Regions from separate parts of the Paenibacillus marchantiae genome, predicted to be linked through region 2. Evidence: riboswitches for the same ligand, from Rfam matches in the RefSeq annotation. Region 2 holds a riboswitch; the other holds the start of a gene.
What was found. Region 2 has a riboswitch for glycine ahead of gcvT (glycine cleavage system aminomethyltransferase GcvT). Riboswitches for the same ligand answer to the same signal wherever they lie in the genome.

Region 1: it holds a riboswitch for glycine, as region 2 does, so the genes downstream of both, sdaAB (L-serine ammonia-lyase, iron-sulfur-dependent subunit beta) here and gcvT (glycine cleavage system aminomethyltransferase GcvT) in region 2, are expected to answer to the same signal.

The regions. Positions count from the first base shown of each region.
Region 1 is NZ_CP118270.1:1,646,224-1,662,757, forward strand. It holds gene pstC (phosphate ABC transporter permease subunit PstC) at 1-22, shown strand, start outside; gene pstA (phosphate ABC transporter permease PstA) at 25-912, shown strand; gene pstB (phosphate ABC transporter ATP-binding protein PstB) at 925-1,680, shown strand; gene PTQ21_RS07625 (phosphotransferase enzyme family protein) at 1,908-2,999, shown strand; gene PTQ21_RS07630 (MFS transporter) at 3,029-4,306, shown strand; glycine riboswitch at 4,644-4,767, shown strand; glycine riboswitch at 4,772-4,915, shown strand; gene sdaAB (L-serine ammonia-lyase, iron-sulfur-dependent subunit beta) at 5,027-5,716, shown strand; gene sdaAA (L-serine ammonia-lyase, iron-sulfur-dependent, subunit alpha) at 5,706-6,650, shown strand; gene PTQ21_RS07645 (YhgE/Pip domain-containing protein) at 6,907-8,124, shown strand; gene PTQ21_RS07650 (PadR family transcriptional regulator) at 8,243-8,755, shown strand; gene PTQ21_RS07655 (alpha-glycosidase) at 8,903-10,657, opposite strand; gene PTQ21_RS07660 (response regulator transcription factor) at 10,937-11,620, shown strand; gene PTQ21_RS07665 (HAMP domain-containing sensor histidine kinase) at 11,665-13,182, shown strand; gene PTQ21_RS07670 (ABC transporter ATP-binding protein) at 13,244-14,158, shown strand; gene PTQ21_RS07675 (ABC transporter permease) at 14,155-14,871, shown strand; gene PTQ21_RS07680 (ABC transporter permease) at 14,873-15,607, shown strand; gene PTQ21_RS07685 (PAS domain-containing hybrid sensor histidine kinase/response regulator) at 15,884-16,534, shown strand, end outside.
Region 2 is NZ_CP118270.1:6,617,717-6,634,250, forward strand. It holds gene PTQ21_RS29750 (endonuclease MutS2) at 1-1,767, shown strand, start outside; gene PTQ21_RS29755 (cysteine-rich CWC family protein) at 1,860-2,108, shown strand; gene PTQ21_RS29760 (mannitol-1-phosphate 5-dehydrogenase) at 2,161-3,312, opposite strand; gene PTQ21_RS29765 (PTS mannitol transporter subunit IIA) at 3,309-3,743, opposite strand; gene PTQ21_RS29770 (BglG family transcription antiterminator) at 3,740-5,845, opposite strand; gene PTQ21_RS29775 (PTS mannitol transporter subunit IIBC) at 5,845-7,311, opposite strand; gene gcvH (glycine cleavage system protein GcvH) at 7,877-8,266, opposite strand; glycine riboswitch at 8,614-8,736, shown strand; glycine riboswitch at 8,740-8,840, shown strand; gene gcvT (glycine cleavage system aminomethyltransferase GcvT) at 9,038-10,174, shown strand; gene gcvPA (aminomethyl-transferring glycine dehydrogenase subunit GcvPA) at 10,171-11,526, shown strand; gene gcvPB (aminomethyl-transferring glycine dehydrogenase subunit GcvPB) at 11,622-13,109, shown strand; gene PTQ21_RS29800 (hypothetical protein) at 13,254-14,036, opposite strand; gene PTQ21_RS29805 (ABC transporter substrate-binding protein) at 14,033-15,013, opposite strand; gene PTQ21_RS29810 (alpha/beta hydrolase family protein) at 15,040-16,209, opposite strand; gene PTQ21_RS29815 (helix-turn-helix domain-containing protein) at 16,354-16,534, opposite strand, start outside.

The DNA of each region.
Region 1 (16,534 bases), 2.0 Mb from region 2:
TGAAAGGAGGAACCGGGTATGAAAATGAAGGCTAAAACGGTAGATAAAGTTGCCACATCCGTTATCGTTGTTCTGGCGCTGTTCATTGTTGTTCTCTTGCTCGGTTTGCTTGGCTTCATTCTGGTACGTGGGATTGGGCAGATTAACTGGCACTTCCTGACCAGTGCACCACAGCTGCTAAAAGGTGGAGGCGGGATTGGACCGCAATTATTCAACTCGATATTCCTGCTTGTTCTGACCTTGATTATTACGATTCCGCTCGGATGGGGCGGCGGTATTTATATGGCTGAGTACGCCAAGCCTGGCCGGATCACAAGTTTTATTCGACTCGTTGTCGAAGTGTTATCCTCGTTCCCATCTATCGTTATTGGTTTGTTCGGACTCTTGTTAATTGTTAATACATTTGGTCTTGGATTCTCCTTATTATCGGGTGCGATGGCCTTGGCTATATTCAATCTTCCACTCATGGTGCGGACAACGGAGCAAGCGTTCCGGGCCGTTCCGAAAGAGCAGAAGGAAGCGGGTCTTGCACTCGGATTGTCCAAATGGAAAATTATTACCTCCATCCTGCTGCCTGTGGCATTGCCAAGCTTAATCACGGGTACGATCCTGGCATCGGGCCGGATCTTCGGTGAAGCAGCAGCCCTGATGTTCACAGCGGGTATGAGTAGTCCACCGCTGGACTTCACGGACTGGAATCCAACGAGTCCAAGATCGCCAATCAATCCTTTGCGTCCGGCAGAGACGCTGGCCGTGCACATCTGGAAAGTAAACAGTGAAGGCATTGGCCCGGATTCCAAAGAAGTAGCAGCTGGCGCTTCAGCCGTGCTTGTACTTCTCGTACTGGCGTTCAATCTCAGTGCACGCTGGATCGGTCGGGTGGTTTACCGCCGCATGACAGCTTCGAAATAAGGAGGAACCAACATGGCCATACCTTTTGGTACGGAACAGTTAAGCATATATTATGGGCATTTTCAGGCAGTTAAGCAGATCAGCCTGACTTTTCCCGAAGCCAGTGTAACGGCACTCATTGGACCATCCGGCTGTGGTAAATCCACGTTCCTGCGGTCGCTCAACCGAATGAACGACGAGATTGCCGGTTCCCGCACCGAGGGACATATCTGGATGGATGGCAATGATCTGAATGAGCCGGGCACAGATGTGATCAAGCTCCGTCAGAAGATCGGCATGGTGTGGCAGAAGCCGAACCCTTTCCACAAGTCTATCTACAACAATATCGCGTTTGGCCCCCGCTACCGCGGTATCAAGAACAAGAAGGCACTGGATGAAATTGTGGAAAAAAGCTTGCGTCGCGCTGCGCTCTGGGACGAAGTGAAGGACAGACTGAATGAATCTGCCCTGGCCCTTTCGGGTGGGCAACAGCAGCGGCTCTGTATCGCCCGCGCGTTGTCGGTTGATCCGCAGATTTTGCTGCTCGATGAGCCGGCATCTGCGCTTGACCCGGTATCAACGGGTAAGGTGGAGGAGTTGATCTCGGAGCTCAAGAAGGAGCTGCGGATCGTAATTGTTACCCATAATATGCAGCAGGCGGCACGCATCTCGGATTATACAGCTTATTTTTATCTGGGAAGCATGATTGAGCACGGGGATACGGAACATATTTTCACCAACCCGGACAATCGTCTGACTCAAGAATATATTATGGGACGTTTCGGTTAACTGTTAAATTGGATGGAGTATGAGATCGAGATAGATTTATAGAGATAGAAGGAAGCATAACACTCGGGCGAGGTCGTTCGGGGGTTATGCTTTTTTACATCATTCTACATATGGAATAGTTTGCCAAAATAAAAACAATCATGCTACGATATTTGTGAGCACCACCTTTAATTTGATAAGAGAAGGAGATGTGGATCATAACTACCCATAAGATTGCCCATGACACCATGGCAACTGAAATTATCTCGCATTATTCCATAGAAAAGCCTGCAATTTCCTTTATCCGACATAATGAAAATCTAACGTATCAGGTGGTTGATGAATCAACCGGAGAGAAGTACCTATTGCGTATACATAAAGCCGCTTTTGCAAGCATGACGGGCATCCAGCATACACGACCTGCACTTGAAGCAGAGATGAATCTACTTTATGAATTACGGGCTGCCAGACCATTGCGGGTGCAGACTCCTGTACGCAATACATCGGATGAGTGGGTCACCGTCTGGTTGGACGAAGCAGGAGAAGAGATCTGTTGTACTGTTCTGGAATGGATTGAGGGCAGGGATATTAAGCAGGGAGAACGTCTGACAACAGCGCAGATTCATGATTTGGGCGTACAGTTGCAGACGTTGCACCAATATGGACGACGACCAACGGGAGCTCCTGAGCCTCAGGTGGGTTCACTGAAGTCTGAAAGCGGGCAGCAGACGAATGACCGTGAACAGCACGCTGATAAGGCGATCATCTCAGATATATATAACGATAGCCCTGCCTTAGAGCAAATGGGAGTAAGACCAGCCTATGGCTCGATCAAAGAGAATCTGGTCATGTTGGAGCAATTGGAGGAAGGCGTTAGACGTGGTATCTTTACTCCTGAAGATTTCGATCTGATTCGTGAGACGTTTGAGAACATTAACGGGCAACTCGAAACGTATCCGCAGAATGCCGAGACATGGGGAGTGATACACGGAGATATTACCCGCGGTAATCTGCTAGTGACGGATCAGGGTATATCTATGATTGATTTTTGTTTATACGGTTATGGCTACTATCTCTTTGATGCCGGAGGTGCGGCTACGATTTTCAATCGGGAGGAACGGGATGTCTTCCTATCGGGATATACGGAGCAGACAGGACCACTGACGAAACGTGATATTCGGTTAATGGAAGGATTCATGCTGATCTTTACGTTCGGCTATTTTGCATTTCAGATGGAGAATGAGTCCAGGTACGAATGGATGAAAGAGCGGATGCCTCTTATATGCAGCAAATTTTGTAGACCATATCTGCAGAACGAGAGTATTTTCTATGAGTTATAATTTGTGATTTCTAGTGGGTGGGTAGCGCTATGAAGAACATTCGTGCAAAGAGAGTTGCATCGAAGAGGCAGTCTGGTGGCTGGAAGCATGTCGGATTGCTACTTAGCGGAGTGGGCATATCCAATCTGGGTGATTTCATATATATTGTGGCGATTAACCTGATGGTATTGAATATGACACAGTCTCCAGCGGCAGTCGCAGGGTTGTGGATTATCTCGCCGATTGCTTCGGTGTGCACTAAGTTTTGGTCAGGCAGCCTGATTGATCGTTATGATCAGCGACAGCTGATGATTGGTGCTGATATGCTACGGGCATTGTTGGTGGCGGCGCTCCCACTGATGTCCAGCCTATGGATGATGTACGCAGTGATGTTTCTGATCAGCATGTCTTCATCTATATTTGTCCCTTCCTCTCAGGTATACATTACCCGATTGGTACCTGCTGAACGGCGCAAGCGCTTCAATTCCCTACAAGCCCTGATCAGCTCAGGGGCATTCATTACCGGCCCAGCAGTTGCAGGAGTGATGCTAATTTATTTATCTCCGGCGGCAGCCATTTATGCCAATGCGGTTTCCTTTGCTGCTTCTGCGTTGATTCTAATGTTTCTTCCCAAACTGGGCATTGGAGAACAGAATATAGGGACGGGAAGCAGACTGACACCTCGGATGATTGCCCAGGATTGGAGAGCTGTACTGAGCTTCAGCCGAAAGTCGGGCTACGTGGTCGGTATATATGCCCTGTTCCAGATTATTCTGGTGGTCGGCATGTCGCTGGATGCTCAGGAAGTGGTGTTTATCCGTCAGGTGATGAACCTGCCTGAATCACAGTACGGAGCATTAATGAGTATCACCGGAATCGGTTATTTGGCAGGTTCCATGCTGGTTTGGATGTTCGCCAAACATTTGCCGATCCGTCACATGATGGGTGGCGGTGTACTTCTGGTTGCGCTGGGTTATTTTCTGTTCGCCCGTTCATTCTCGTTTGAGCTGGCGGCTGTTGCCTTTATTTTGCTCGGTCTGTGCTCCGCACTGGCGAATACGGGCCTGGTTACCTTTTATCAAAATAATATCCCTGTCGATCTGATGGGGCGAATGAGCAGTGTACTTGGACTAGTGTTAAGTATGCTACAGGTGGCTTCCATTTTGATTGCAGGCGTAGTGGCCGAGCAGTTGTCACTTCGTATGGTATATACAGTTGTATCCGGGGTTATGCTGCTGGCTGCGTTGGGATTGTGGGTGACGAGTATGCTTCCTTCCCGAAGCAGGTATTACGATGAACCATCGAAGCCCAAGGCGATGGTGGGGTGACAGGCAGAAATACGGCAATTCTAGTACAGAATAAAGGTTGCCTGAATACCCGAACCGTTCTGTGGAACATAACATAAATAGTATTAAACACTGATAGTCACTAATAGAAAATGAACAATGTATACGCTTTCGAGATGAAACGCATTAACACATTCATGTGATGAAAGTTTACAGTTCGTTAATTTATTTAGTGTATAAAATGGAAAAAAGCAAATATTCACAAAGAAATCGTTAAGTTTGTTGACACTGATCTTCCGGTCGATTAATCTTAATGAGAAAGTATTAAAAACTTCAATTATCGTTCTGTTACAAGATCAGAATGGTTCCATACAGCGAATGATAGCGAGCGGGAGAGACCTGGGCATGTCGAGTAAAATGGCAGCTGTCGGGCACCGAAGGAGCAAGCTGCTACGCACCCGGCGCAGTGGTTAATCTCTCAGGTAAATGTACCATCGTTGGACGCAACTCTGGAGAGTGCGCGAAACTGCGCCACCCAAGGGGTATATGGTCAAGCAGCACGGTGTGCAGGGTGACATCACCTGTGAATACAGGGATTGCATCAATCCGCCGCGCTGCTTATCATGAAACTCTCAGGTATCGAGGACAGAGAGAGGGCCTAGGGCCTTCTTCTGTCCTTTTTTGATGTCATCATTCAGTAATAAAGGAACATTATGGGTGTACGTCTGGATGAAAATGACGATTATAAATGGAGGGTTTGCGATGCGTTTTAAAGACGTTTTTTCAATTATTGGTCCGTCCATGACAGGTCCATCAAGTTCACATACGGCTGGAGCGGCAAGATTGGGGCGAATTGCCCGTCAGTGGCTGGGGTGCACGCCTGAACGCGCTCGATTAACACTGTATGGCTCGTTCGCCGATACGTATCAGGGGCATGGTACGGATCTTGCGTTAATCGGTGGCCTGCTTGATTATGTGACGGATGATCCACGTATACCGGATGCAGAACAATATGCAGAGGAAGTGGGTATGGAGGTAGAGTTTTTTACAAGCGGCCTGCCTGCTCCTCATCCGAATACGGTCAAGATTGAACTGTGGCATGGAGACCGTCAATGCTCACTAATTGGTGCTTCCATTGGCGGAGGTAGTGTATCGGTGCATGCATTGAATGATTTTCGTGTACAGATCAGCGGAGAGTTTCCCACACTTGTACTGCGCCATTCGGACAAAGCAGGAGTGCTCGCTTCCGTAACCTCCACCATCAGTTCGTCTGGGGTGAACATCGGGTACATGCAAGTGGATCGGAAAGCCCGGGATGGTGAAGCATTAACAGCGATGGAGATGGATGGTGTGCCGAATCCTGAGATGTTGAACCGTCTGCGGTCACTGGATCATATGCTCGACATTCGCGTGATTGATTTGAAGAGAGGGGTCGAGCCTGATGCGGTTTAAACATCTACATGAACTGAATACCATCTGTACAGCAGAATCCAAAACCATCGCCGAGCTGATGATCGAAGAGCAGGTTCAGGAGACGAATATCCCGGAAGCGGATGTTGTACGGCAGATGTCGGATTACTATCAGGTGATGAAGGAAGCTGTACACAAAGGGCTGACAGAAGATACGACATCACGCAGCGGTTTGACTGGCGGAGACGGCAAAAAAATGGCTGAGTACATTCGTAAAGGTGAGACTTGTTCTGGAGATGCTTCTGCACTGGCCATGGCGTATGCCCTTTGTGTATCGGAAGTGAATGCCTCCATGGGCCGGATCGTTGCCACACCAACAGCCGGTTCTTGCGGCATCATTCCGGGTGTGTTTATAAGCTCCCAAGAGCGTTTTGGCTGGAGTGACGAGCATCTGGTGAACGGTCTGTTCTGTGCGGGAGCGATTGGTTATGTGATTGCCAACAATTCATTTATCTCCGGTGCCGAGGGTGGCTGTCAGGCTGAAGTGGGTTCTGCAATCGGTATGGCCGCTGGAGCCATGGTGGAGCTGCGTGGAGGGACGCCTGAGCAAGTGGTTCATGCGGTTGGCCTCGCGTTAAAAAATACACTAGGCCTTATCTGCGATCCCGTCGCAGGCCTCGTGGAAATTCCGTGCATTGTGCGTAACGGACTGGGTGCCGTAACTGCGTTGGCTGCGGCCGACATGGCGCTGGCCGGGGTACGAAGTGCCATCCCGTCTGACGAAGTCATTGATGTCATGCTGGAAGTGGGCAGTGCGATGCCGAGCAGGCACCGTGAAACGGCCCAAGGTGGGCTTGCCCAAACACCGACAGGACGGAAAATGATGGAGAAGCTTGCTAAACCAAAGGCGAAGCGTGCGGAGCCTGAGATTGAAGCTGAGTCTCCTGCTGAAAATGAACCAGAAGCCAAGGCATAACATGCATGAACGTACATGAACTGAATTTAATTCGTGGAGCTTGATCATTAACGGTAATGATCTGCTACCATTATGATAAAAAAGCCGATACGAATTCTTCCTGGTGAAGAAGCGTATCGGCTTTTTTGTTGTTCCAACAAAGAAAAATAAAAAGGTATTGACGTTTATATATCGTTTAGATATATTATTTATTGTCATATATCAACACGATATATAAGATCGAGAATGAGTTATACAAATTAAGGAGATGGATAACATGAAAAGTGTTTTTCAAACGAGTCTTCTGTTTTTGAAAAATGGAGCTACAGTAGTCGGGTTAATTACAGCAGTACTGTTCCAGGTTTTTTTTAATACCATTTGGCTTAGTGGATATGATCAGGTAAATGCACGGATGAATCAGCTTGCTGTGACCATCGTAAATGAAGATGGGGCTGCGGCTGAGCCTGTGGCAAAGTCTCTTGCAGAGGGGCTTCATTTCGCGATTAAACCTTCGGCAACTATGGAAGAAGCCAGACAGATGTTAACGGACCGGGATGTATACATGATTATCGAGATTCCATCCGGTTTCATGCAGCAGGCGGGAGACTTGTCGGGCCCGGTGGCAGTGAAGTATGTAATGAATGAATCCAATGTGGCTACCGTAAAAAGTGTGATGCAGACCGTATCCGCACAAGTTACAGCGACGTTGAACCGTGAAGTACAGCAAAATAGCATTCGGGGAGTGCTGAATCAATCAGGTATGGCTGACGATCAGGCGAATGCGATGGCAGCGGGGTTATCTTCCCGTGTGGAGGCAGAAGTGGAACGGCTGAATCCAGTTCATAACTTTGCTTTTTCCATGGTACCAATGTTGATTGTGACGGCTACCTTTACAGGTGCAATGCTTCTTGGCATGAATCTGCAAAAGGTTTCTGGTGAACTCAGTAGCAGGGCAGGAAAATGGGAACGCTTTTGGGCGCGCAATATCATCAATGTTGGTGCTGCATTTATCGTATCGCTCGTTGGAGCAGGGATGATGCATGTTATGGGTGTATCATCAGCAGATGGATGGTGGATGTTATGGCTATTTCAGTTGTTGATTACTTTATCTTTTCTATTCGTGGCGCAATTGAGCTTGCTGCTGCTTGGAAATGCTGGAGCATGGTTAAACAGTGCCTTGTTGCCTCTGCTGATGTTGTCATCAGGCGCAACCATTCCGCGCGATGTCATGCCTGACTTCTATCAACAGATCGGTCATTATCTGCCGGCAACCTACGCGGTGGAGGGTATGATGAATCTGGTGCTTGGCGGAGATGGAATTAGTCATGATGTTCTGCTTCTGGTAGTGATTGGAGCGGCGACGTTGGTTTTGGGAGCGGTGTGCACATGGATCAAACGCTCAGGTCCTGCACAATCCGGCATACCTTTGGAGTCCAAGACTGCTGCGACACCTGTCGCTCTGACTGGAAACCTGCCTTCACCTGATCGTGGATAATATGGATAACGATAAGCCCCCTTTTGCCGGATAAGCCAATCCGTGAACGTCTGATGATGTTGAACGTATAAGGGAGGATGTGATACGTTAAGAGCAATTGGAAAGGAGCGGTACACCGATGAACACGCAGCATGTCATCCTCGGAATACTGCACAATCAGCCATGTTCCGGATATGAGATCAAGCAGTACTTTGAACAATATTTTTCATTTTTCTTCGATGCCAGTTTTGGCACCATTTATCCCACACTTGCGAAGATGGAAAAGTCAGGGTTGTTAACCAAGGAATCCGTTAGACAAGAAGGGAAACCTGACAAAAATGTGTATACCTTAACACCGGAAGGGTCTGCGGAGTTCAATACCTATTTGATGAGTCCCCTGGAAGCAGAGGTGTTCCGTTCTGATTTTCTGATGCGTCTGTATTTCGGAGAGCTGGCGGATGAAGATACTGTCGCAGGGTGGGTCCGGTCGGAGCTGAATCGTAAAGAGTTGCTGTATGCCGAGCTGCAGCGCCAGATGAAGCAATTTGGCGAACAGATCTCACCTGCACAGCGTTTGTGTATGCAAGTGGGGCTTGTGCAATATGAGGCTACCATCCGATTGCTCAAGGAACAGCTGACCGCGCCTCAGTAGCTTTCTATAGTATCCGTGTCACTAAATCAATTGACGATCCATCCATAACGCAGAAAGCGCTCTACAGATCAGTAACAGGTCTGTGAGCGCTTATCCGGCGTTGCTTTCAATGCGTTGGAATTGCAAGGATACAACAATATGAAAAAGCTACGCGATATCTGTACTTAGTACAGCATATCCATATGCTGGCAGCTCAACGGCCAGAATTCCCTCTTCCTTGGCTGTACGATAATTCTCGCCAAATAACTCCGTCCATTCCCCGGCACCCGCTTCGAGCTCCACGATAGCTGTTTCTTCCGAACGATTGAAAAGGATCAGAATGCGCTCCTCCTCATCCTGTCGTTCCATCACAAGCTGGCTTCCGCCTTCACGGGCCTGCAGGAATCGAATGCTGCCTTCTGCACGCAGGGCAGGATGGGCATGGCGAAGTGCGATTAGCTTCTGATAAAAGGTGAACAGCTCGCGATCCTGCTTCGTCTCATCCCACTCCATACATTTCCGACAGCCGGGATCATGATCGCCGTCCAGCCCAATCTCATCCCCGTAATAGATGCACGGGGCACCCATATAGCTGAATTGGAACAACGCGGCCAGTTTCATCTTCCGCTGGTCACCCTCACATAAGGTGAGCAGCCGTGGTGTATCGTGGCTATCAAGCAGATTGAACGCCACTTCGCTGGCTTGCAGCGCATAGCGGGACAGTTGTCGACCGATCGAGTTCGCGAACTGTTCGGCGTGCATGGCATCTTTTACAAAAAAACGATTTACGGCTTCCGTAAATGGATAGTTCATCGAGGCATCGAACTGATCACCTTGCAGCCAGGAGGAGGACTCATTCCATACCTCACCCAGGATATAGGCATCCGGATTCGCAGCCTTCACTACACGGCGGAAGTCGCGCCAGAACGCATTATCCACTTCATCCGCGACATCCAGCCGCCAGCCGTCGGTGCCCACTTCCTTGATCCAGTATTCGGCGACCTCCAGCAAATACGCCTTCACCTCGGGATTTTCCGTGTTAAGCTTCGGCATGTGGGCTTCGAATCCGAATGTTTCATACGTAGGAATGCCATCCTTCACGTCCAGCGGGAATTCATGCACATGGAACCAGTCCTTATATTTGGACTTCTCCCCGTTCTTCTGCACATCCACAAACGGCGCAAACGTCTTCCCAGAATGATTGAACACCGCATCCAATAGCACCCGGATTCCGCGTGCATGGCACAGCTCAACAAGCCGTTTGGCTGTATCTGCATCACCAAAATGCCGATCTACTCGCAAATAATCTTCGGTATCGTATTTGTGATTGGTCGTTGCCTCGAAGATTGGTGTGAAATAAATGGCGTTAATGCCCAACTCTTCAAGGTAATCCAGATGGTCGATGACGCCCTGGAGATCACCGCCGAAGAAGTTAAACGGGGTCGGCTCACCACCCCAGGGTTCCACTTTTTCTGGATCAAGGTTCGGGTTGCCATTTGCGAATCGTTCAGGGAAGATCTGATAGAAGATCGCATCCTTCACCCATGCAGGCGGTGTAAATACAGCTCCGGGATGGATGTACGGAAACTGGAACATGTGACCAGGATCGTCGGGTTCATGCGTTTGGAAATCCGTTTCGGTCATCCAGATCTGTTCTGTGCCACTTTTCAGCAGGAAGGAATACTTCAGTCGATGATATGGAGGCTTTACTTGTCCCTCATAATAATCGAACATGGAATCGGATGTATATTTGGTTAAAGGAACCAGCTCTTTGGTGCGATCCCAGGCGTATTTGTCCCCAGTCAGGGCATGTACCTCGGTGAGATCATTCTTTTTGGCACGCAGACGCAGACGAATGGTATCCTTATCATAGGCATAGGCCCAGTTCCGTTTTGGTTGATGATAGATGGCTTCCAGCAGCATGTTGAATCTCCTCCCGTCGTATACACACGTAGTATGTGAGCAAGTAGCTGCATTCGATGCAAATCAATCTCGGGATGAATGCCACATGCTTATGTTGTTGAATCAACCTCTCAATCTCTGCATGAATTATGCGAAGCGGATGATTAAGGTATAATTTAAAATAAAAGGATATCCATGGTCGTGTGATCATCATTCGTACATTTTATATAAACAAAATACTTCATTATGTTTCAAATATATAATTAACCCAAAGGGTGCAGAAAGGAAACGAATACGCGCATGAAAACGAAACTGTTATACATTGAAGACGATACGGAAATTGCCACATGGGTTAGGGCCGACTTGGAGGAGCGTGGATATGAGGTGGTATGGCTCGGAAGTGGTGAAGGTGCGGCTGAAGCTGCCGGGGGCTGCTCGTTGGTTATTCTGGATGTCATGCTGCCGGGACTGGATGGATTTACGGTAGGACAGCGACTCAAAAAGGAACATCCTGAAGTGCCCATTGTCATGCTCTCGGCTAGAACGTCCATTGACGATAAGCTGCATGGGCTTGATTTTGCCGATGATTATGTAACCAAGCCATTCCATCCCGATGAACTTGCCGCACGGATTGAGGTCCAGCTTCGGAAGGCAGGGACAGCGATCTCGGCCGATACCGTGGTAAAACTGGACCACTTGTCCATCTACGAGAAGGATCACCGGATCGTGAATGAGGAGACAGAGGAAGAAATTATTTTATCGGGCAAACAGTTTCATATCTTCGCCTACCTGCTCAGGCATATGGGCATGATTCGAACCAAGGAACAGATCTACGAAGCCGTTTGGAACGAGTCTTATCTGGACGGGGACAAGACATTAATGGTACATATCCGGCATCTGCGCGAGAAGCTGGAGCGTGATCCGGCGAACCCAACCATCATTCAAACCGTTCGTGGTGTTGGGTATCGTGTGAAGAAGCCATGAGAAGAAAAGCGACGATGCGCGATCCATCCGATAGGAATAAGGGAGTGAAACGTAGCCTTCCAGGCAAACGGAAAATGCGTTTTGGACGGACCTTGATGTCCCGATATATTCTCCTGATCTTGGCAGCGGTTTTGTTTGTGCCGGTCGTTCTCCCCATTACATCTATTATCTATGTGGTGGTGGTGAACAATACAAATAAAGACAATACGGCACCTTATGGCGATAGCACGAAAATTAGCAACCTGTGGACCCGGGAATCCGAGAAGTTGGATGGGGCGACATCTGAAAAAATCAATCAACGTATGGAACAGCTGCACCGGAAATATCCCAAATCTTCGATGTACCGTGTGGACCAAAACGGTGAAACGGCATTTATTCTCGCTGGAGAGGACGTTGATGTATCGGAGTCCACCGTGGATGGAACAACAATGACGACATTGAAATGGACGTTGGATCATCCGAATACAGAGACCCGGATTCCTTCGATATGGAATGCAAACAGCTCCCTGGAATTTATGAAGGAAGCCTCCTATCGTGATCCGCTAACGGTTGTTTCTTTTGTGGGTGGAGATAGTGAAGACAAGGGACAAGGGTTTATGGTGATTGAGGTTCCAAGGTATCTTTTGCAAAAGCCACAGAACAACTGGCCTATGGAACTTTTGTATTTGGGTGGATTGATGATGATCATCTTCCTGTTATTTATCATCATGTCGATCCTGTTCTTTGCGCGAATTCGCAAGCGGCTCATCCGGCTCCAGACGGCGATGATCACTCCGGGTAAGGAAGGCATTCCCCTTCCTGTGGAGATTCGCAGATCGGATGAGATTGGACATCTGGAGGAATCGTTCAACGAAATGGTGCATCAGTTGACAGACAGCCGTCACCGGGAGCGGGAGGAAGAGCAGCTTCGCAAACGTCTTGTCGCGGGATTGTCGCATGATCTGCGTACACCGCTGACCGTCATCCGTGGACATATGCATTCCCTTCACAAAGAACCACTAAGCACGGCTGCGGATACTTCATTGCGTCGTATGGAAGCCAAGATGGATGATTTGAGCGGATTGATCGATAACATGTTATCGTACAACCTGCTCACCAGCGGAAAATATACATTGAAGCTGGAACAGAAGGACGTCCTGCGAATCGTCAGAGAAACGGCAGCGGCCTGGTATCCCGTGTGGGAGAAAGAGCAGTTTGAGATTGATATCGATCTGCCGGAAGAACCGTTGATCTGGCAGGTGGATGAGCAGGGATTACGTCGTGTTCTCGATAACCTGTTTCAGAATGTCATCCGTCATGCAGCGAGTGGAAAATATATTGGCATATCGACAGAACAGATCCATGGGGAGAAGGCTCTTGTTATTCAGGATAGGGGCCCAGGATTGCAGGAAGATTCGGATACCAAGGGAACAGGTCTGGGGTTATCCATCGTGGATCTGCTGATTCGTGAGATGGGGCTGCGGAAGAGGGTAGACAGCTCTGAGAATGGATTGCGGGTATGCCTCTATAGCGGCGGAGGAGCTGGGAAATCAAGGCCGTACCTTTTTTTAAACAAAACTTAAACTTCAGCCGACTTCAGCTTTAACCTTGGAAGGTTACGATGATATCCGAGGTGATTAAACAGTGACTGATAACATTATTCAAACCGCTAACTTATGGAAAACATACCGGGACCGTGCGGCGGTCCGTGAACTTGATCTGCATATTAAAAAGGGAGACATTTATGGCTTCCTTGGTCCCAACGGCGCTGGCAAAACAACAACTATTCGTATGCTTCTTGGCTTAATCAAGCCAACCAAAGGTGTCATCCGTGTATTCGACAAGGATATCCGCAAGGATCGTATGGACATTCTGCGACGTGTAGGTTCGTTGGTTGAATATCCGTCATACTATGGACATCTGAACGCGGTGGAAAATTTGGAAACCTTGCGCCGGATATTGGATGTACCCAAATCAAGGATTGCCGAAGTGCTTTCCATCGTGGACCTGACTCGGGATGCCAAACGTTCCGTGAAAGGTTACTCGCTTGGAATGAAACAGCGTCTGGGGATTGCAAGTGCCTTGTTGGGTCAGCCGGAGCTGCTGATTTTGGACGAGCCGACGAACGGTCTTGATCCAGCGGGCATCCAGGAGATCCGGGAATTAATCAAGCGTATGCCGCTAGAACACGGCATTACCGTCCTGGTGTCCAGCCATTTGCTGAGTGAAGTGGAACAGATGGCGAGCCGGGTTGGCATTATCCGTGAGGGGAAAATGGTCCTTCAAGATACGATCGCCAATCTGCATAGCCAGACGGGCAGCTCCATTCGACTGACCGTTTCCGAGCCGGAAGAGGCGATGAAGCTGGCACGAGAGCAGGGACAATTCGGTCAACGTGAAGGAGCGGCGCTCACGTTCCCGTATATGGATAATAGCGCGATTGCATTGCTGGTCCGTCGATTGGTTGAGCAGGACCATGCGGTTTATCGTGTGGAAGAGCACCGTCAATCCCTGGAAGACTTGTTCATGCGGGTCATCGGTGAGGGGGCAACGGTATGACGGGCCGTGCGTTATCGTCCGACTGGCTTAAAATTCGTGGCAAAGGTATCTGGTTTCTCGTTTTTCTGGCACCCATTGGACTGACGGCAATGCAGGCTTTGAACTTCGGGCTTCGTTTAGGCTATCTGAAAGAACAGTATGGGAATCATCTGTGGGAGGGTTTACTGGACAATGTGGTTGTTTTTGTACCACTTGCCTTGATGCTGGGGGCGACGATTCTCAGCTCGATGATCGCAAATGTTGAACATGAGCAGGGATCATGGAAGCAATTGCTGGCGATGCCAATCACAAGACCTGCGGTGTACCTGGCCAAATTCCTGCTCGCTTGTATGCTGCTCATCATATCCTGCTTGTTATTATCAGCCGGAATTATTGGTCTGGGATTGGTGCTTGGATTCGACGCTGGTGAGATCCCTTGGATACATGCAATCAAGTTGGGTTTATTGCCACTTGCTGGCGCACTTCCGGTGTTATCGCTGGAGCTATGGCTGACGATGGTAAACAAAAATCAGGCTCTTCCGGTCACTCTCGGCATTGTACTCGCGGTAATGGGGATGTTCGCACTCAGTATCTCACCGTACTTTCCGCTTGCTTGGGCACAGATGGCTTGGATCAGCCCGAAACCATTTGTGTATGTCGGTTTGGGTGTAGGGGCGGGGCTCCTAATCATGTTGCTGGGTATGATGCACTTTAGCCGGAAGGATGTGGCCTAAGATGAGTTTTGCAACAACCTATTTCCGAATCCTGTCCTCTGAGCGACTAAAAATGGGTAAATCACCTATCTGGCTTCTGATTCTGCTGAGTCCGTTAATCGCACTGCTTATTGGGCTGCTGTCCACACCATCAGGTCAATGGAATGTGCTTATGGGTTCAATGGTCTTTCTGCACGGTTTGTTATTGCTGCCCATCCTGACCGGCGTATTTACCTCTTTCGTCTGTCGATTCGAGCATGCGGGGGGAGGCTGGAAGCAAATGCTGGTGCTGCCGCTTACTCGTACGGGCGTATATGCAGGCAAACTGACCATCGTGATTTTGCTTCTGGCGGGCACACAATTACTGTTGCTGGGGGCCATCCTGCTGACAGGTACGATCCAGGGCATGACGGATCCCATCCCATGGGGATTGCTTACAGGTAAGCTGCTGCTGGGGCTATTCGCTTGTGTGCCGCTCGCTGCTCTCCAAATGTTCGTTTCCTTGGTATGGAGCAGCTTTGCCGCACCGCTGGCATTGAATTTTGCGTTGACCGTACCGAACATTCTGATCGTGAACTCGGCTACATTTGGCCCATATTACCCTTGGGCGCAGCCGATGATTCTAATGACACCTTTTGAAGGTGGGGGATTTGGAGCTTACAATGTTCCACTTGGGACCATGCTTGCAGTAGTCGGGGGCAGTGCAGTTCTCTTCATTTTAATTGGAGTTTTATATTTTAGAAAAAAAGAAATTTAATCGTAGAATTTATTCATTAGTTGTGTAATAAATTCCTTTTAAGCAAACATAGACCTCAGTTATTGACGGACTATGTCGCTTAAAGGGGATTTTTTTGTCGCTTTTACATGGTTTTGGTGAAGAGATTGTAAGCAAATTCGAACTGGAATCTGGTAAAATAAAAAAAGCTGTTTCTAGGAGGGCTTACATGGTTATTCGAGGGTAGGCCCATTTCGCCGAAAATTATATTTTTTGGTTGTTAGATGAAGATATAGGCTAAGAAAAGAGGGGTAAGCCTTGGATATTAATAAAACGGAAACCCTAAAGCGCATTATTTCTGAGGGAAGTTCTTACCAATCCTTGTTTTTTAATCACCCAGATGCCATATATGTGATGGACATCCATGGAAATTATATTGATGCCAATCCCTCGATTGAGAGGATTTCAGGGTATACATTTGAAGAACTCCGTAGCTTAAATCGAGATAGGATTTGCCCTCCTGAGAGTGAGGAGTTACGAGGAGAATACATTAGTGAGGTACTGGCTGGCCATTCAGTCAGTAAGCCGATCACGTTTTATCATAGAGACGGTTCCCTGAAACAGGCCAAGATTACCTATGTGCCCATAACGGAGAAAGAAGAGATTGTGGGGATATACGGTATTGCCAGGGATGTAACCGAGATCGTGGAAGTGGAACGTAAATTGCATGAAACGCAGGAGAAATATCAGATGTTGGCGGACCATGCTCAGGACCTCATTACCACGAGTTCGATGGACGGCAAGCTGCTTTATGTCTCTCCTTCCGTCTATTCGTTGCTGGGATATCGTCCGGAAGAGGTAACAGGAAAGTTCCTGAAGGATTACTGTTATCCTGAGGATTACCCTGAACTTCTAGAGATGTCGTCGAGTGGGAATGGCTGCAAGATGCGAGTGCTTCATAAGAAGGGG
Region 2 (16,534 bases):
TATTTATTTACGGAACGTGATTTCAGCAATCTCGCCCAATTTCTGCGCAGCTGCGCACAGCTTATGAAATACATGGAGGGCAAATCCGAAGTGGCCCCCACAGTTAGTCGCTACGCTTCATCCATGATATGGATGGAATCCCTGCTCAGCGAGATTGAACGCTGTATCCATAGTGGACGCATTCAGGATCAGGCGAGCAAGGAGCTGATACGTATTCGTAAAAAAATGACGGTGAATGAGGAACGCATGAAGCGCAAGCTGGATTCTCTAATAAGCAAACACCGCTCCATCATGCAGGAAAATGTGATTAGTCAGCGTGGTGGAAGAACCGTGCTGCCCATTAAGAAAGAATTCCGCAAACACGTTAAAGGCAGTGTGCTGGATGAATCAGGAAGTGGCCAAACCGTATATATTGAACCTGCTGAATTAGTAGGTCTGCAAATGGAGCTGTCTTCACTGCAAGCCGAGGAATCACGGGAGGAGATGAAAATTCTCGGTGACTTAACCTCCCTGGCAGAGTCTTATAATCGTGAAATTTCGTTAAATACGGAAACGGTAGGGATTCTGGATTTCCTATTTGCCAAAGCGAAATATGCGGCCACCATGGATGGACGAACTGTACGCGTCAATGCCATTGGACGTGTTCGGCTTCATCATGCCCGCCATCCGTTTATGGGTGCATCCATGGTTCCGCTTGATTTTGCAATTGGTCAAACTTATTCCTCGCTAATCATTACCGGGCCGAATACGGGTGGCAAAACGGTTGCACTCAAAACATTGGGTCTGCTCACATTGATGATGCAATCTGGTCTGCTTGTGCCTGTCGCTGAAGATGGCGAGATGGCCGTGTATCATGAAATTGCTGTTGATATCGGCGATGGACAGAGCCTGGAGCAAGCACTCAGTACCTTTTCTGCACATATTCGCAACATGATTGGCATCCTGGAGCAAGCCGATTCATCGACACTTGTGCTTATTGACGAGATGGCCTCCGGTACCGATCCCGGTGAGGGAGTGGGACTCTCGATCGCCATGCTGGAGGAGCTGCACAGCCGTGGAGCTACCGTTATCGCTACAACCCATTTTGGGGAAATCAAACATTTTGCAGCATCCACGCCTGGATTTGAGAATGCAAGAATGGAATTTGATACGGTCTCTCTTCAACCTCTTTATCGATTGCGGATCGGAGAAGCCGGGGACAGCTATGCCTATTTCATTGCACTGAAATTGGGTATGCCACAGCGTATTATTGAGCGCTCCAAGCTCATTTCAGATCAGGGTGTCTCGCAAAGTGTCTCTTCCACCTCCTCTCCATCCGTGCCTAACGTAAGTTCAACGTCATCGCAAATAAACAGCACGGTTGAACAAGAACAATTGAATGAAGCAAGGAACACGATAAAACCTACCAGCCCGTCCGTACAGACTGGAACTAGAAAGCAATCTGCTGATCGGCCTGAAACATTAGAACCCGCGCCCCCTGCCAAAGCATTCCGAAAAGGGGATCGCGTCTATGCAGCTTATCTGAACCAGTCAGGCATCGTATGTGATGTGGAGGACAGTCGCGGAAATATCGGAGTCATGCTGCGTGGACGTAAAGTCAAAATTCATAAGAAACGTCTAACTCTGCACATCTCCGCAGATGAACTATATCCGGGTGACTATGACCTCGACATTGTGCTGGAGTCCAAAGAGAACCGAAAGAAACGCAAACTGATTAGTCGCAAGCATGTGGAAGGACTGAAAATTGAATTGCCCCCTGAAGAATAACCACAGGATTGATATAATGGGTTGAGTTGCTATACTTTAATAAACCTATCGATCGTTCGTGGTTAGAAATTTATCGGGGAAGGAAGACTCGTATGTCTGTTGAGCAGGATACAAAGAAAGTCACTCCAGAAGTTCTTGTATGTCCTTTATGCGGTGAGGCCAATGGCTGCTCCTATGCGGCTGGTCGTCCTCATTCAGAATGCTGGTGTAACCGGGCTGTGTTCCCAGAAGGGGTATTTGACCCCATTCCGGCAGACCAGCGCAGGAAGTCCTGCATCTGCGAGGCATGTCTGGATACGTATAAAAAGAAGACAGAGCAAAATAAAGAGCCCCACAGTTAACCCTGTGAGGCTCTTCTTCAATCAATATTATTTTGTATTGAAATACAGAACGTTACTTCTGCATTTGTTGATAATGCGCTACAGCCTGCTTCAGTACAGGATGACTCTCATCCATGGACGTATACTGGCTGAGTGCTGCTTCAATCCCTTTTTGCTGGATCGTAGTCTGGAGTTCCACCGCTTCCGGGTCTTCGGATACGTCAAACTTGCAGGCAGCGGCCATACCCATCGCCAAAAGTGTTGTCTCCGTTCCATACTCGTAAGCCTGGAGAGCTGGGCGAACCAGACGGTCATTCGGGGACAGTTTCCGCAGTGGAGAACGTCCTACACGAGTTACCTCATCCGTTAGATGCGGGTTAACGAACCGTTCCAATATTTTGGCAATGTACAACTGATGATCGTCGGCATTGAATCCAAAACGCTTCACCAAAACGGCTCCGGTTTCCTGCAAGGCACCATATACGATGGATTTGACTTTTTCATCGGCAATAGCCTTCTGAATTGTATCAAACCCGTTCACATATCCAATATAAGCGGCAATACAGTGTCCCGTATTTACGGTAAACAGCTTCCGTTCGATATAAGGCTCCAGATCATCCACATACATTACGCCCTCAACCGGTTTGAACGCAGGAGCCATTTGTGAACGGTCAACAACCCATTCATAGAAAGGCTCTACCTGTACATGCAACGGATCTTCATGATGCTGAATCGGCACAATCCGATCTACGGCAGAGTCCGGGAAATACACGTACTGATCCGCAAGCAGGCGAGTCCGCTCATCAAGCAGGCCATATACATGTTCTTTCAGCTGAGTGCTGGCTCCAATTGCATTTTCACAGGCAATAATGTGAAGGGGTTGGAAGACATCGCCCGTTCCCAGTCTGGACGTAAGTCCTTTGGCAATACCGGGAGCAATATGTTTCAGAATGTTCACGCCCACTGCAGTTGTGATCAGTTCAGCTTCTGCAACATTCTGAGCAACGGTATCCAGATTGGTTCCATCGATTGCACTCACACCGGTAACTGTCTCCAGGTCTTTGGCCTCGTTAGCCAGTTCAACCGTATACTCTCCACGCTGCTCTAGAGCCTTAACCAGCTCCTGGTTAACGTCGGAGAAAACAACATTGTAGCCTGCACGGGACAGAATCAAACCGATAAAGCCACGTCCAATATTACCTGCTCCAAAGTGAAGGGCCTTCATAGTTCCATTTCACTTTCCAAAATAGTGATGACTTCTTCAGCGGTTTGAGCATGACGCAAAGCTTCCATGTTCTCTTCCTCGGCGCAGATGACTGCGATGCTGGTCAGGATCTCCATATGTTCTCCACCTTGAGCGGCGATACCAATTACCATATACGCTTTTTCTTCCCCAAAATCAACACCTTGCGGGAACTGAATGACGGAAATGCCTGTGGACAGGATGAATGATTTGGATTCCTTCGTGCCGTGTGGAATCGCAAGTCCGTTGCCGACATACGTGGAGACAATCTCTTCACGCTCCAGCATTTTGTCGATGTATTCAGCGGTGATATGTCCCGCGTCTTTCAAAATTTGACCTGCCATACGAATCGCTTCGTATTTGTCCTGAGCCGTTGCATTCATGATGACTTTATCTTTAGTTAACACACTCATGTTTGAATACCTCCAATTTCGGTTTTGCTGCGGTAAAATCCCGCAAGTTCTTGGGACAAGTAATGAATAAGATCATCCCGGTTGCCTTTTTCAAGTAATGCAATCATTTCTTCCTGCAACAATAGCGCACTGATCTCACTCAGTACCTCCAAACTTTCCTTCGATAACTGTCTGGGTCCAAGCATCAAGAGCACATGGCTGACACCTGCCGGGTCTTCCGGCGTGCGTAGAAGCGGCTCTGTCAATTGGAACAGCGTAATTGAAGGACTGTGAATGCCATCACTGCGTGTATGAAACAGAGCGAGGGAAGTTCCGGGAATCTTCTGACTTCCAACAGCTTCACGCTCCTCCAGCAGCCTGGCAATCTCATCTGGATTATTCAATACACCGGATTGATGCAAAACGCTGCACATGGCGTAAGCTGTTTCTAAAAATCCGATCTCCTGATTATCCAGCGGGAACACCTGAAACTTGCCGATTATCTGTACGATTTCAATCAGGGTCGCTTCCAGTCCAACCGGATCGGAAATTCGTCCTGTTGTCCTTGAGTCTGCTTCAGGTGGGGGACTATGTTCCCGCTGAAGCGTCGTTGTCCTGATGAAATGTCTTAAACGTTCACTTTCTTCTGCCGTCAGCAGTGGGCTCACCTTGTAGTATTGATGTTTATCCATCGGCAGATCCACAGTAGAGAGAACCAAATCATATTCCGTCTTTGGGATACGCGCCGCTTCATACCAGGACACGCTGTCCACAATCCGAATTTCGGGAATTTCCTTGGACAGACGGCTCGATAACATCCGTGAAGATCCGATCCCACTCGTACAGACGACGACAGCCCTGATTTCACGCTTCAGCACCCTCAGCCGTTCAATGGAAGCACCGAAGTGCATTACCAAAAATCCGATCTCCTCATCCGGAACATCCGTATTGGGCCAAGCCTCTCGCACGGCTTTCTTTACATCCTCAAACAGTGATTCATAATCCTTGCGGATCTGCTGAAGCAACGGATTACGGATAAGCTGCCGCCCATCCATACGTTCCAGCACCGGCTCCATATGGGCAATCAGACCTTCACGAAGCAGACGATCCTCATGGAACGAATAATGAGTTTTCTCCTGCATCCGATCTGTAAGGGAACGAACCATGTCGAGTAAGACCAGATCGTCTATGGGCAGCAGACGCGAGGAATGAATCGATTGCTCGATTTCAACCAGCAGCCTGTGAAAATAAGCCTGCTCCTCGCCCACAAACTCCAGCCCAAGCTGGGCAGATAGAACGCCGCACAACCGTGAAGCCAAATATTCCGGCACCTTCCGCTCATCTTGCAGTGGATTTCCAACGTCATTTTTGTCCTGTTGTGTGCCCCGACCTATGCCAAAACCTTTGCGAATCCGCACAACCGCTACAGACAATTGGATCAGCAGCTTCATGTATTGACGTTCCGGGATATTTTCCAACCACTCAATATCCGGCTGCCATAATGCATTTTCGACCGTAAGTACATCCTCATGCCCTATCATTTCCAGAAGTTTGCTGTTTACTTTGGAAACTCCCTGCTCCGCCTGTCTACCGAACAAATCGGATTCATCCAGATATTCAAGAGCGAGCGCGGAAATAGCCATGCGATGAGCCAGCTCGCTTCCATTGATCTTGACCCCATATCCACGCCTGCGAACCAGCTTCAATCCAGCCAGCTGAATGCGTGGTTCCAGATCGTCCAGATCATTGCTTGCCGTAGACACGGTCACCTTCAGATCTGAGGCCAATGCAAGCAGCTTCACAGGCTCGGATTCATCCAGCAAAATACAAAGCATGAAGAGTTTACGCTCTTCGGGCGTAAACTCCACATATTCGTTAAGCTCAAGTTGTTGACGCAATACGGCCAAATCATCGGAACCGGGATCAATTCGAACCCCGGTTCCCGATTTTTTTTCCAATCTCATGCCAAGGGGCTCAAGCCATTGTTCAATCATCTGCAACTCTCGATGTACGGTACGAGTGCTTACTTTGACCGCAACAGCTATATCGCCAGCAGTTACCTCATGAGGATGCTCCAGCAGGAACTCCACGATCTCACGCTGTCTCCTTGTAATATTACTCATCAGGAGTCGGATTTGAGGCGCTCCACCAGTGCCTCATATTCAGGACTCTTCAGGAAGTTATCGATGGAAATATGCTCTGCATTTGGAGCCACGGATTTGGCCCGGTCAGTCAATGTTTTCTGTGTGATGACGATGTCGGCATCTTGTGGAATCTCACTGATCGCCGTGTTGGTTACAGCGACATCCACACCGGCTGCCTTCATTTTCTTCCGCAGAATCGAGGCACCCATGGCACTCGAACCCATACCTGCATCACAGGAGAATACAATTTTATTGATATCCGTTTTTACTGCCGAAGAAGCAATATCGGCTGCACGGTCAGCTTCACGATTGTCTTTATCAACGGTGAGGTTGCCCGTTTTGCCCTGATTTTTCATATCTTTCATGCGGTTGGAAGCACTATCCAGATCTTCGTCATCCTTCTGTTTACCTGTTTTGAGCAGTATGGATGCCACGAGGAAGGAGATGACCGCAGCTACGGCTACCCCGGCAAACATGCCAAGATATCCACCCTTAGGCGTTAACAATGAGTAGGCAATGATACTTCCCGGTGACGGTGCAGATACCAAACCAGCTCCTGTCAGCATGAAGGTCAATGTACCCGCCACACCACCAGCCATCGCAGCCAGAATCAGTATCGGTCTCATCAGAATGTAAGGGAAATAAATCTCGTGAATCCCGCCAAAGAAATGAATGATTACAGCACCTGGAGCGGAAGATTTGGCTGATCCGCGACCGAAGAAGCAGTATGCCAGCAAAATGCCGAGTCCAGGTCCTGGGTTGGATTCAAGCATGAATAATACGGATTGCCCCAGTTCTCTTGCTTGATCCGTACCAATCGGTGTCAGAATCCCATGGTTGATGGCATTGTTCAGGAATAATACTTTTCCTGGCTCAATGATCAGGTTGACCAGCGGGAGAAGACCAGCATTCATCAAAGCTTCTACCCCAGCCGATAACACCTTGCTAATCGCTTCAACGAAAGGCCCGATGCCTTTAAGGGCTAGAAGGGCCAAAATCCCACCAATAATACCAGCGGAGAAGTTGTTAACCAGCATCTCAAACCCTGATTTGATTTTGCCATCGACAGCTTTGTCAAATTTCTTAATGACCCAAGCTCCCAATGGTCCGGCAATCATAGCGCCAAGGAACATTGGAATGTCACTGCCGACAATAACCCCGATGGTCATTATTGCACCGACTACACCACCACGTTGGCCGTGTACCATGGTACCGCCTGTGTAACCGATAAGCAAAGGCAGCAAATATTTGATCATTGGATCAACCAGCAATGCAAAATCTGCGTTAGGGAACCATCCTTTTGGAATGAACAATGCCGTAATCAAACCCCAGGCGATAAATGCACCCATGTTAGGCATAACCATACCACTCAGGAAACGTCCAAACTTCTGAACGCCGACCCGTATTCCTCCGCTTTTTTCGGACTTTGCGTCCACTGAACTCATATTGAAAACCTCCTCAACATATTAAACCTTAATTCCACTGAATTTTGACAAGGATGATCCAGACGAACAAAGGTACAAATCTTCAATAAATCTTAATTTACAACCATATCGTAAATGAAAACGGTATCTTCTACAACGAAATGAAAACCTACTTCCGTCATGAACGTTGATGACAAGATTTAAATTTAAAGGATTGTCCCATGTTTGAACCTTGTATATGGAATGGAACCTGTTATTCCCTTTCATGTATCATACCCACGAAATGCCCCATTTTAATGACAAATGAAATTGTAAATTTATTCTATTTGAACGAGCTGTTTCTATCTCAATTAGAAATAATGATGAAACACGTTAATTGATATTCATTCCATCCCATTCGTCTGTTAACAACGAAAAAAGCGCAATTTCCTCACCCTGTCCCAGGTGAGGCAATTGCGCCTAAGTATTCTCCGAATGAGCTGTATCACCATCCGGATCTATAATCAATCGATTCATTTTTAATACGTTAAACGAACTTTTCCATTAAGCTGAAACTCCGTATCTAGCGGAAATTTGTACCTTAATATTATTCCGTATGTTTACGATACGCATCCGCGTTCATCAATGTGGAAAGTGCTGCTGTGAGGTCGCCCTCAACACGAATCTCGATCATCCAGCCTTCCTCATATGGGGAGTTGTTAACCAGCTCCGGGGAATCCTGCAATGCATCATTCACAGCAATAATCGTTCCACTGACAGGAGAAAACAAATCCGAAACGGTTTTGACGGATTCAATCGTTCCAATGCCGTCTTCCGCTTTTACATCCGATTCAAGGTCAGGCAATTCTACAAAGACAATGTCACCCAGCTGATGCTGCGCGAACTCGGTAATGCCAATACGTACGGTATCCTCCCCTACGGTCTGCACCCATTCGTGCTCTTCACTGTACAGGAAATCACTTTTCAATTCGCTCATCGATATCCGCCTCGCTTTTCATTAATGAGTGCATGCGTTTCTTTGACCTTAACCTTTTTCCCAGAACATAGCGTATGATATTTTCGATTCAAATGTCAAGATACCTCACAATTTATTTGTTTTTCTTCCTTATATGCCTGTAACTCAAATGGACCCTCCCTACATATAATGGTGAATATTAGAAAAGTAAGCGCACTCTTTATAAATAGACGAACATTTTAATGTTAATTAAAAATTTCATTCGGATTTTTTGTTCATATCTATGATATCGTTCTTGACATCAATAGACGATTCAGGCTTTAATGAGAGTAGTAAATGTGTTTAATTGGTCTATGCAATACCCGCGGATGAATGTAAAGGGAGAGATTACCCTTGACACCCGAATCAGGGTGTACATGCGGTAACGCCGAAGGAGTAAACCACCGACAAGCGGAGGTGAATCTCTCAGGCAAAAGGACTTTTACGGGACGCAACTCTGGAGAGCATCTAATCGCCCTGTATGGGCGTTATGATCACCCAAGGGGAAACCTGCTGCATCATGCGGCGGGGTAACTCTCAGGTACCAAGGACAGAGCCTAAGAATACAGCGTGCTTCTGGCATGCCTATTCTTTGGCCTGTCCTTTTCCTTTTTCCCAAAAAAACGAAAACAGGTTATAGAGCGGCACTGCCTATAGCGTCCTTACCTTACTTTTATAATAAAATATGATGCCAGATTCATTGATCCACGGTTATACACTCGGCCGGTTGACGGCCCATGACGAGGTGATTGGATGTCCGATTTGCTTAGAACCCCACTCTTTCCACTCTATCAGCAATATGAAGGCGTACGATGCATTGATTTTGGTGGCTGGGAGCTCCCGGTACAATTCAGTGGAATTCAGAAAGAGCACGAAGCGGTGCGAGAACGTGCTGGATTATTTGATGTATCTCACATGGGTGAATTCACCGTACAAGGTGAACACGCAGAAGCTTTTTTACAGCACATGACCACTAATGATGTAACAACACTCGTTCCCGGTCAGGCCCAATACACGTTAATGTGTTATCCGGATGGCGGCGTGGTCGATGATCTGCTGATCTATAAACTGAAAGACCAGCATTATATGCTGGTGGTTAACGCCTCCAACATCGACAAGGACTGGGCATGGCTGCAACAGCACATGACGCCAGGCGTAACGATGACCAATGATTCGGATCAAACGGCGCTGCTTGCTCTGCAAGGTCCGCTGGCAGTGGATATTCTCAGAGCGGTGACAGACACCGATGTGTCTTCGATTGAGCCTTTCCGCTTTGTGGCAAATGCGAAGGTATGTGGTGTTTCATTGCTGTTATCCCGCACCGGATATACGGGTGAAGATGGCTTTGAGCTCTACGTTCCCGCGGAACAAGCTGCTGAGGTCTGGAACGGATTGATGCAAGCGGGAGAAGGTCACGGACTCGTTCCGACAGGACTGGGTGCCAGGGATACGCTGCGCTTTGAAGCCAAGCTGCCCCTGTATGGACAGGAATTGTCCGCAACCATCTCACCGCTGGAGGCTGGCGTAAGTATGTTTGTGAAGCTAAATGCAGGACCGTTTATCGGACATGAAGCCTTGTTGCAGCAAAAAAATGATGGGCCTGCCCGCAAGCTGGTCGGCATCGAAGTGCTGGAGCGCGGCATCCCTCGTCCTCATTATCCCATTTACGCCGAAGGCGTACAGATTGGTGAAGTAACCACAGGCACCCAGTCGCCTACGTTAAAACGTAATCTGGGGCTGGCCTTGATTGACAGCAAATATGCTGCACTGGGTACCCCGCTGGAGATTGAGATTCGTGGCAAGAAACTGAAAGCCGAGGTCGTGAAGACCCCTTTTCATAAACGGACACGTGCGCCAAAGACACCTACTCAAGGAGCTGATCAAGCATGAGCAAGCATCGCTACATTCCCATGACCGAGCAGGATCAGAGTGCCATGTTGGCAACCATCGGCGTGGAAACGATTGAGGATCTGTTCCATGACATTCCACAGGAGATTCGCTATCAGGGCGAACTGCCTGTTTCCTCCAAACTGGATGAATACGCACTGACACGTCATATGTCGAAGCAAGCGGGAGCGAATGCCAACTTCGAGACACACGCCAGTTTCCTGGGTGCAGGCATTTATGATCACCACGTTCCCTCCGTCATTAATCATGTCATCTCCCGTTCCGAGTTCTATACAGCCTATACACCTTATCAACCCGAGATCAGCCAAGGAGAATTGCAGGCGATTTTCGAGTTTCAATCCTACATCTGTGAGTTGACAGGCATGGCTGTAGCCAATGCCAGCATGTACGATGGTGCAACTGCATTTGCGGAAGCAGGCAATCTGGCCGCAGCGGCAACCCGCCGCAAACAACTGATTGTGTCACGTACGGTGCACCCCGAATCCCGTCAGGTATTGCAAGCTTATGCTCACGGCCTCAATCTGGAGATTGTTGAGATTGGATATCAAAATGGTGTAACAGACTGGGATGCCCTGCAAGCCGCCGTGTCCGATGATACCGCAGCCGTCATGATTCAAAGCCCGAACTTCTTCGGCGCCGTGGAAAATGTAAAACAGGCCGCAGACCTTGCGCATGCGCACAAGAGCCTGCTCGTGGTCAGCGCCAACCCGCTATCGCTGGGTCTGCTGGAAGCCCCAGGCAAGCTGGGTGCTGACATCGTCGTTGGCGACGCGCAGCCCCTTGGCATCGCCGCTTCACTCGGCGGCCCAACATGCGGATACTTCGCCGTATCCCAGGCTCATATGCGCCGAATTCCTGGCCGAATTGTAGGCCAGACAACGGACCGCAACGGCAAGCGTGGTTTTGTACTCACGCTGCAAGCACGGGAACAGCATATCCGCCGTGAAAAGGCGACGTCCAACATCTGTTCCAACCAGGCGTTGCTCGCGCTGAGCGCCTCTGTATATATGTCCATTATGGGTAAACAAGGCATGATCGACGTCGCTGATTTGAATTTGCAAAAGAGCCATTATGCCCTTAATACGTTTACCGCAATTCCAGGCGTCTCTCTTACGTTTACCGCTCCTACGTTCAATGAGTTTGTTATCCAACTGCCTGAAGGAACAAATGTGGAACCACTGCAACTGAAATTGCTCGATGCGGGTTTCATTGGCGGCTATGAACTTGGCCGTGATTATCCAGAGCTCGCCGGACATATGCTGATTGCAGTTACTGAACGACGCAGCAAGGAAGAGATCGACGAATTCGCACGTGTATTGGAGGGATCGCTGTGACTCAGGAAACGACAACAAAGACAACTACGACGACATCAGCACAAGGACAATCGGAAACGGTAACTTCTATCTCCCCTTCGGGCCAACCTGAAACTATCACAACAGACACTAACCAGGCTGCCTCTCAAGCACCGGAGCAATCGTTGATTTTTGAACTCAGCAGTCCGGGTCGGGTCGCTTATTCGTTGCCCGAATGCGACGTTCCCCGTCAAGCTGTGGATTCCCTGATTCCCCGGGAAATGCTTCGGTCGGAAGCAGCAGCATTGCCTGAGGTTTTTGAAGTTGACGTCATTCGCCATTACACTGCCCTGTCTCGTCGTAATTTCGGGATAGATAACGGATTCTATCCGCTGGGCTCTTGTACGATGAAATATAATCCGAAGATTAATGAGGATGTGGCCCGTTACAACGGGTTCGCCAAAATTCATCCATATCAGCATGAATCCAGCATTCAAGGTGCACTTGAACTGCTCTACACGTTGCAAAATGACCTTGCCGGACTTACCGGGATGGACGCCGTTACGCTGCAACCGGCCGCTGGTGCACATGGCGAATGGACCGGGCTCATGATGATCCGTGCTTACCACGAAGGTCGTGGTGAACGGCGTACGAAAGTCATCGTACCCGATTCTTCTCATGGGACCAACCCGGCAAGTGCAACCGTAGCAGGTTTCGAAACGGTAACGATTCCTTCACGCGCAGACGGTCTGGTAGATCTGGACGCACTTCGCGCAGCTGTTGGTTCGGACACCGCAGCGCTCATGCTGACTAACCCGAACACACTCGGACTCTTTGAAAAAGACATTCAGGAGATTGCCTCCATTGTGCATCAGGCAGGTGGCTTGCTGTACTACGATGGAGCCAACTCCAATGCCATTATGGGCATCACCCGACCTGGCGATATGGGCTTCGACGTGGTGCATCTGAATTTGCATAAAACGATGAGTACTCCGCACGGCGGAGGTGGACCTGGTGCCGGCCCGGTTGGTGTGAAGAGCCGCTTGATTCCATTTCTGCCGAAACCGATGGTCATCAAGAATGATGAGGGTATATATGCATTGGATCACGAAGGTGATCAATCCATTGGCCGGGTCAAAGCTTACTATGGTAACTTCGGTATTCTGGTCCGCGCCTATGCCTACATTCGTACCTATGGACCTGAAGGCTTACGCCGGGTATCTGAATGTGCGGTGCTCAACGCCAACTACATGATGGCTCGTCTCACACCTTACTACGAGATTCCGTATCCAGGCGTGTGCAAACATGAATTCGTTATGTCTGGCCGGGGGTTGAAACAGTATGGTGTACGTACACTGGATGTTGCCAAACGATTGCTTGATTTTGGGTATCACCCGCCAACCGTGTACTTCCCGCTGAACGTCGAGGAGTGCATCATGATCGAACCAACGGAAACCGAGAGCAAAGAAACCCTTGATGGGTTCGTCGATACGATGATTCGCATTGCCAAGGAAGCAGAAGAAACGCCTGAACTGGTACTCAATGCCCCTTACGGCACACCGGTTACCCGTCTGGATGAAACAACAGCAGCCCGTAAACCTGTACTGAACTGTGCTTGCAGTTAAAAGCTAACCTCTAATAAACTAATGAAAACATATTCAGTCGTTGATAATCATTAATAAATGCCAAAAACAGCCGCATTTTGCTTTCTGCGCGGCTGTTTTCTTTATTGCTTATTAACCTGTCAGCTTTATTTTATCTTCTCCGGTCTAGGGCTTCCAATTGGCCCGTTCCTTCTTGCCCAATCGCGGACAGGTGTAACAATAGGAGCGACCTTGTCGTAAATATTGCAAGCAACAGACGTTTTTGATCGCAAGTCTTTTCGTAGGCTCCAGCGGATGATCAATCATCCGAACCCTGACACGAAGCGGATTCTTGGCCAGACCAAATACATCAGCTTCCAGACCATTTTGCAGCACCAGTTCATCAGCGGCAAACTGACGCAAGAGAGCTTCATCGTCTTGATACGTATTATGAATATTCTCCCTGTAGTTTTGCAGAGCCGTTGGCAACTGCCCCCACAACATGCTGACATGCAACCCAGAAGCTTTGGACAAACACTCCATGAGGGGACGTGCAGTCTGACTGTAAAAACGTCTTAATTCTGCTTCAAGCCAGACCGTTCTTTCCTCCGAATCCTTCGGAGCGAGAGTGACATCCATGTTCTCAAGTTGAAAAGCAATTCGTGTATAGCCGGTTTCCTTCATCAAATGTATACTCAGATTGGCTAGCGAAAAATTCGGAGCTGAATCATGGACGGATACGGTATATTGCAGCGCAGCTGCCACATCACCGAACCAACTGGTGAAATAGGCTGCGGCAACCGTTAGATCCTGTCCCTCGATTAACTGTTGATAGGCGGACAAAAAGCTTCTCATTGCCTCCGGATCAACAATAGATTCTCCACATAGCGATGCCACGGGTACACCATTCAGTTCCTGTACAAGATTAAAGTTCTTCCCCAGTTCCTCACGAATCCGGTCATTCATCATTCGCCGAACAAACGATTCAGGTCATCCAGCATGGAAGTAGCCGCATTGGGTCCATACCCGCCAAACCACGAATCCGACGCCACCTGGAATACCTGATTATTTTTAACAGCCTTCATGTTTTTCCAAATCCCCAAGGTCTGCAGATTGTTATATATCTCTTCATTATCATTGATAAGGATAATGTAATCCGGATCGATTTCTGGCAACTTTTCATTAGACAGCACTTCATAGCGACTTTCAGCGCTTGTCACGGGGAAAACAGCCGGTCTGGAGAAACCGAAATCATCATAAAGCCATTTGTAGTCCATGTCTCCGTAATACCGAATATCATTTCTTATCCGCAATACCATGAGTGTCTTACCCTCTGCTTTGGCGTGAACTTTTTGGATCGCCTCAGCTTTATGCGTTTCATAGGTTTTTATCACTTCTTCTGCCTTTTCGTTCAGACCAAAGGCCGCCGCGGTAGCTCGAAATGCCGTCTGCCAATCAGGTGCCACATATCCATTCTCAAGCATGGCCGTTGGAGCAATTTTGGTATAATTCTCGTATTGCTCTTTGCTGTTCGTATCCGTCACAATCAGATCTGGTCCAAGAGAGAGCATTTTCTCTACACTGACCTTACCTTGATCACCGATGATAGCCACATCATTCAAGAATGGCTTCAAATATAACGGAAAATCTTCGTTCTGTGATTTCACCGTAGCTTTTGGCGTCATGCCAAGTGCAATCAGGTGATCCGTCAAATATGTCACTGTGGAAGCAATGTTTTCTGGCTTTTGCGGTAATGTCTGCTCACCATTTGTATCCTTAAATGTAAACGTGGTATCTTGGGACTCTTCCGTTGCCGCTTGTTCCTGTTTCGTCGGTTCTGCCTCAGACGAACCTGACTTCTCTTTGTTGCCACAGGCCACAATCAATAATAACACCGCAAGCAAAACTGCTGTTAAAGTGAAATAGCGTTGATTTCGTTGTTTCATGTTCTGCAAATCCCCTTATTCATTCGTTATTCTGTTATTTTGTCTTCTGCCGTTCTCTCATTTCTCATTACACGTGTGCTTGTGATCCATCCCATTTCATTTCTTAAATTCATAAAAAACGAACTTCCATGCTGTGGAAGACGTATGAGCGCTTTGCAGTTCGTTGTATCCAACGAAGCAGGAATGGACTCCCATCTTGCGGTTCTCCAATTGCGATCATCCACGCACCAATAAAGGTTGGCCTCCAGGACAGGAAGGGAGGATTCATAACTAACGACAAACCAACCGTCCTCGTGCTTCTCCTCACAAATTTCAACAAGCGCAGGTTTCGCTTGAACGATGTTGTCCGCAAAAGCGAAGACCTCCTCGCATGCCCATGCCTCCTTATGAGAATGCCCGAGACCCGGATGAAGGCTTAGTCTGCTATGGTTGTTGTTTGGATGGCACTCCAGATGCTGTTCATAAGACTTATTAAATATGGTCAACGGAAAATGGGTATCATTACTACCATTAAGCCATAACATCGGCAAGCGGCTTTCGGACAGATAAGTGGATGGGTCCCACAATAGACGAACACGTTTTGCCTCTGCCCCCGGCATGGATGCGAAGCTAAGCCCATAATAGGAACCCGGCTCATGTAGATACCCACAGCCATAAATGGGCATGGCAAAAGAAAGCCTGGCATCTAACCCCGCAACCAAACTTGTGATGATGCCTCCCCATGAAATTCCTGTTATACCTATGCTCTGCTTGTCTACACCCTGAAAAGAGCGGAGCAATGAATGAGCCAATATTACAGCGGCTACGGCATGATACATCCATTGATCTTCAACAGGCTGTTCGTAATCTGCAAATACACCCTGTTTCTCAGGACCACTCCATGAATGTGAAGGCCATTCCATCCGTTCGGTGTGCTCCTCATCCCCGAATGGAACATGCCCTTCCAGATCCATGGCTATCGCAGCATACCCTCGTGCCATCCATTCTTTCACCCAACTGCTAAAAGCTGTTCCCGCACCACCGTGAACCAAAATTACCGCGGGAACTTCCTCGTTAGGAGAGACCGGACGCGGGATGCCGTAGTAGGCAAATATGCGAGTAGCACGACCTTTATATGACACACCCTCATAGAAGCAGGCATGTACGCCGGTATGTTGATCTTCGGAAACCGGGTATAATCGAGGTGCTTTAAACAATTGCTCTAGATTCCAAGGCGGCTTTCCAGAAATGGAATGTCACCTCCTCTTTACACTGATAATGATTTTCTTTCTCAATACGTATCATATCATTCATTGCTTCAGCTAAACATGGATATATAAACGGAGTGAACTGGACTTTAGTCAGCCAAATAACCGCATAAAATAGGATAGCGCCCGATCATGCGACCAAGCTGAATACTCAAACAATTTTTCTGTCCCCACCTCGTACACATGTCCATGCCGAACCGCTGTCAAACGATGCCACTGCTCACTGGCCTGAAGCGCCTTCCATTCCCGGGCCGCCTGCTGTGTAGAATCTACC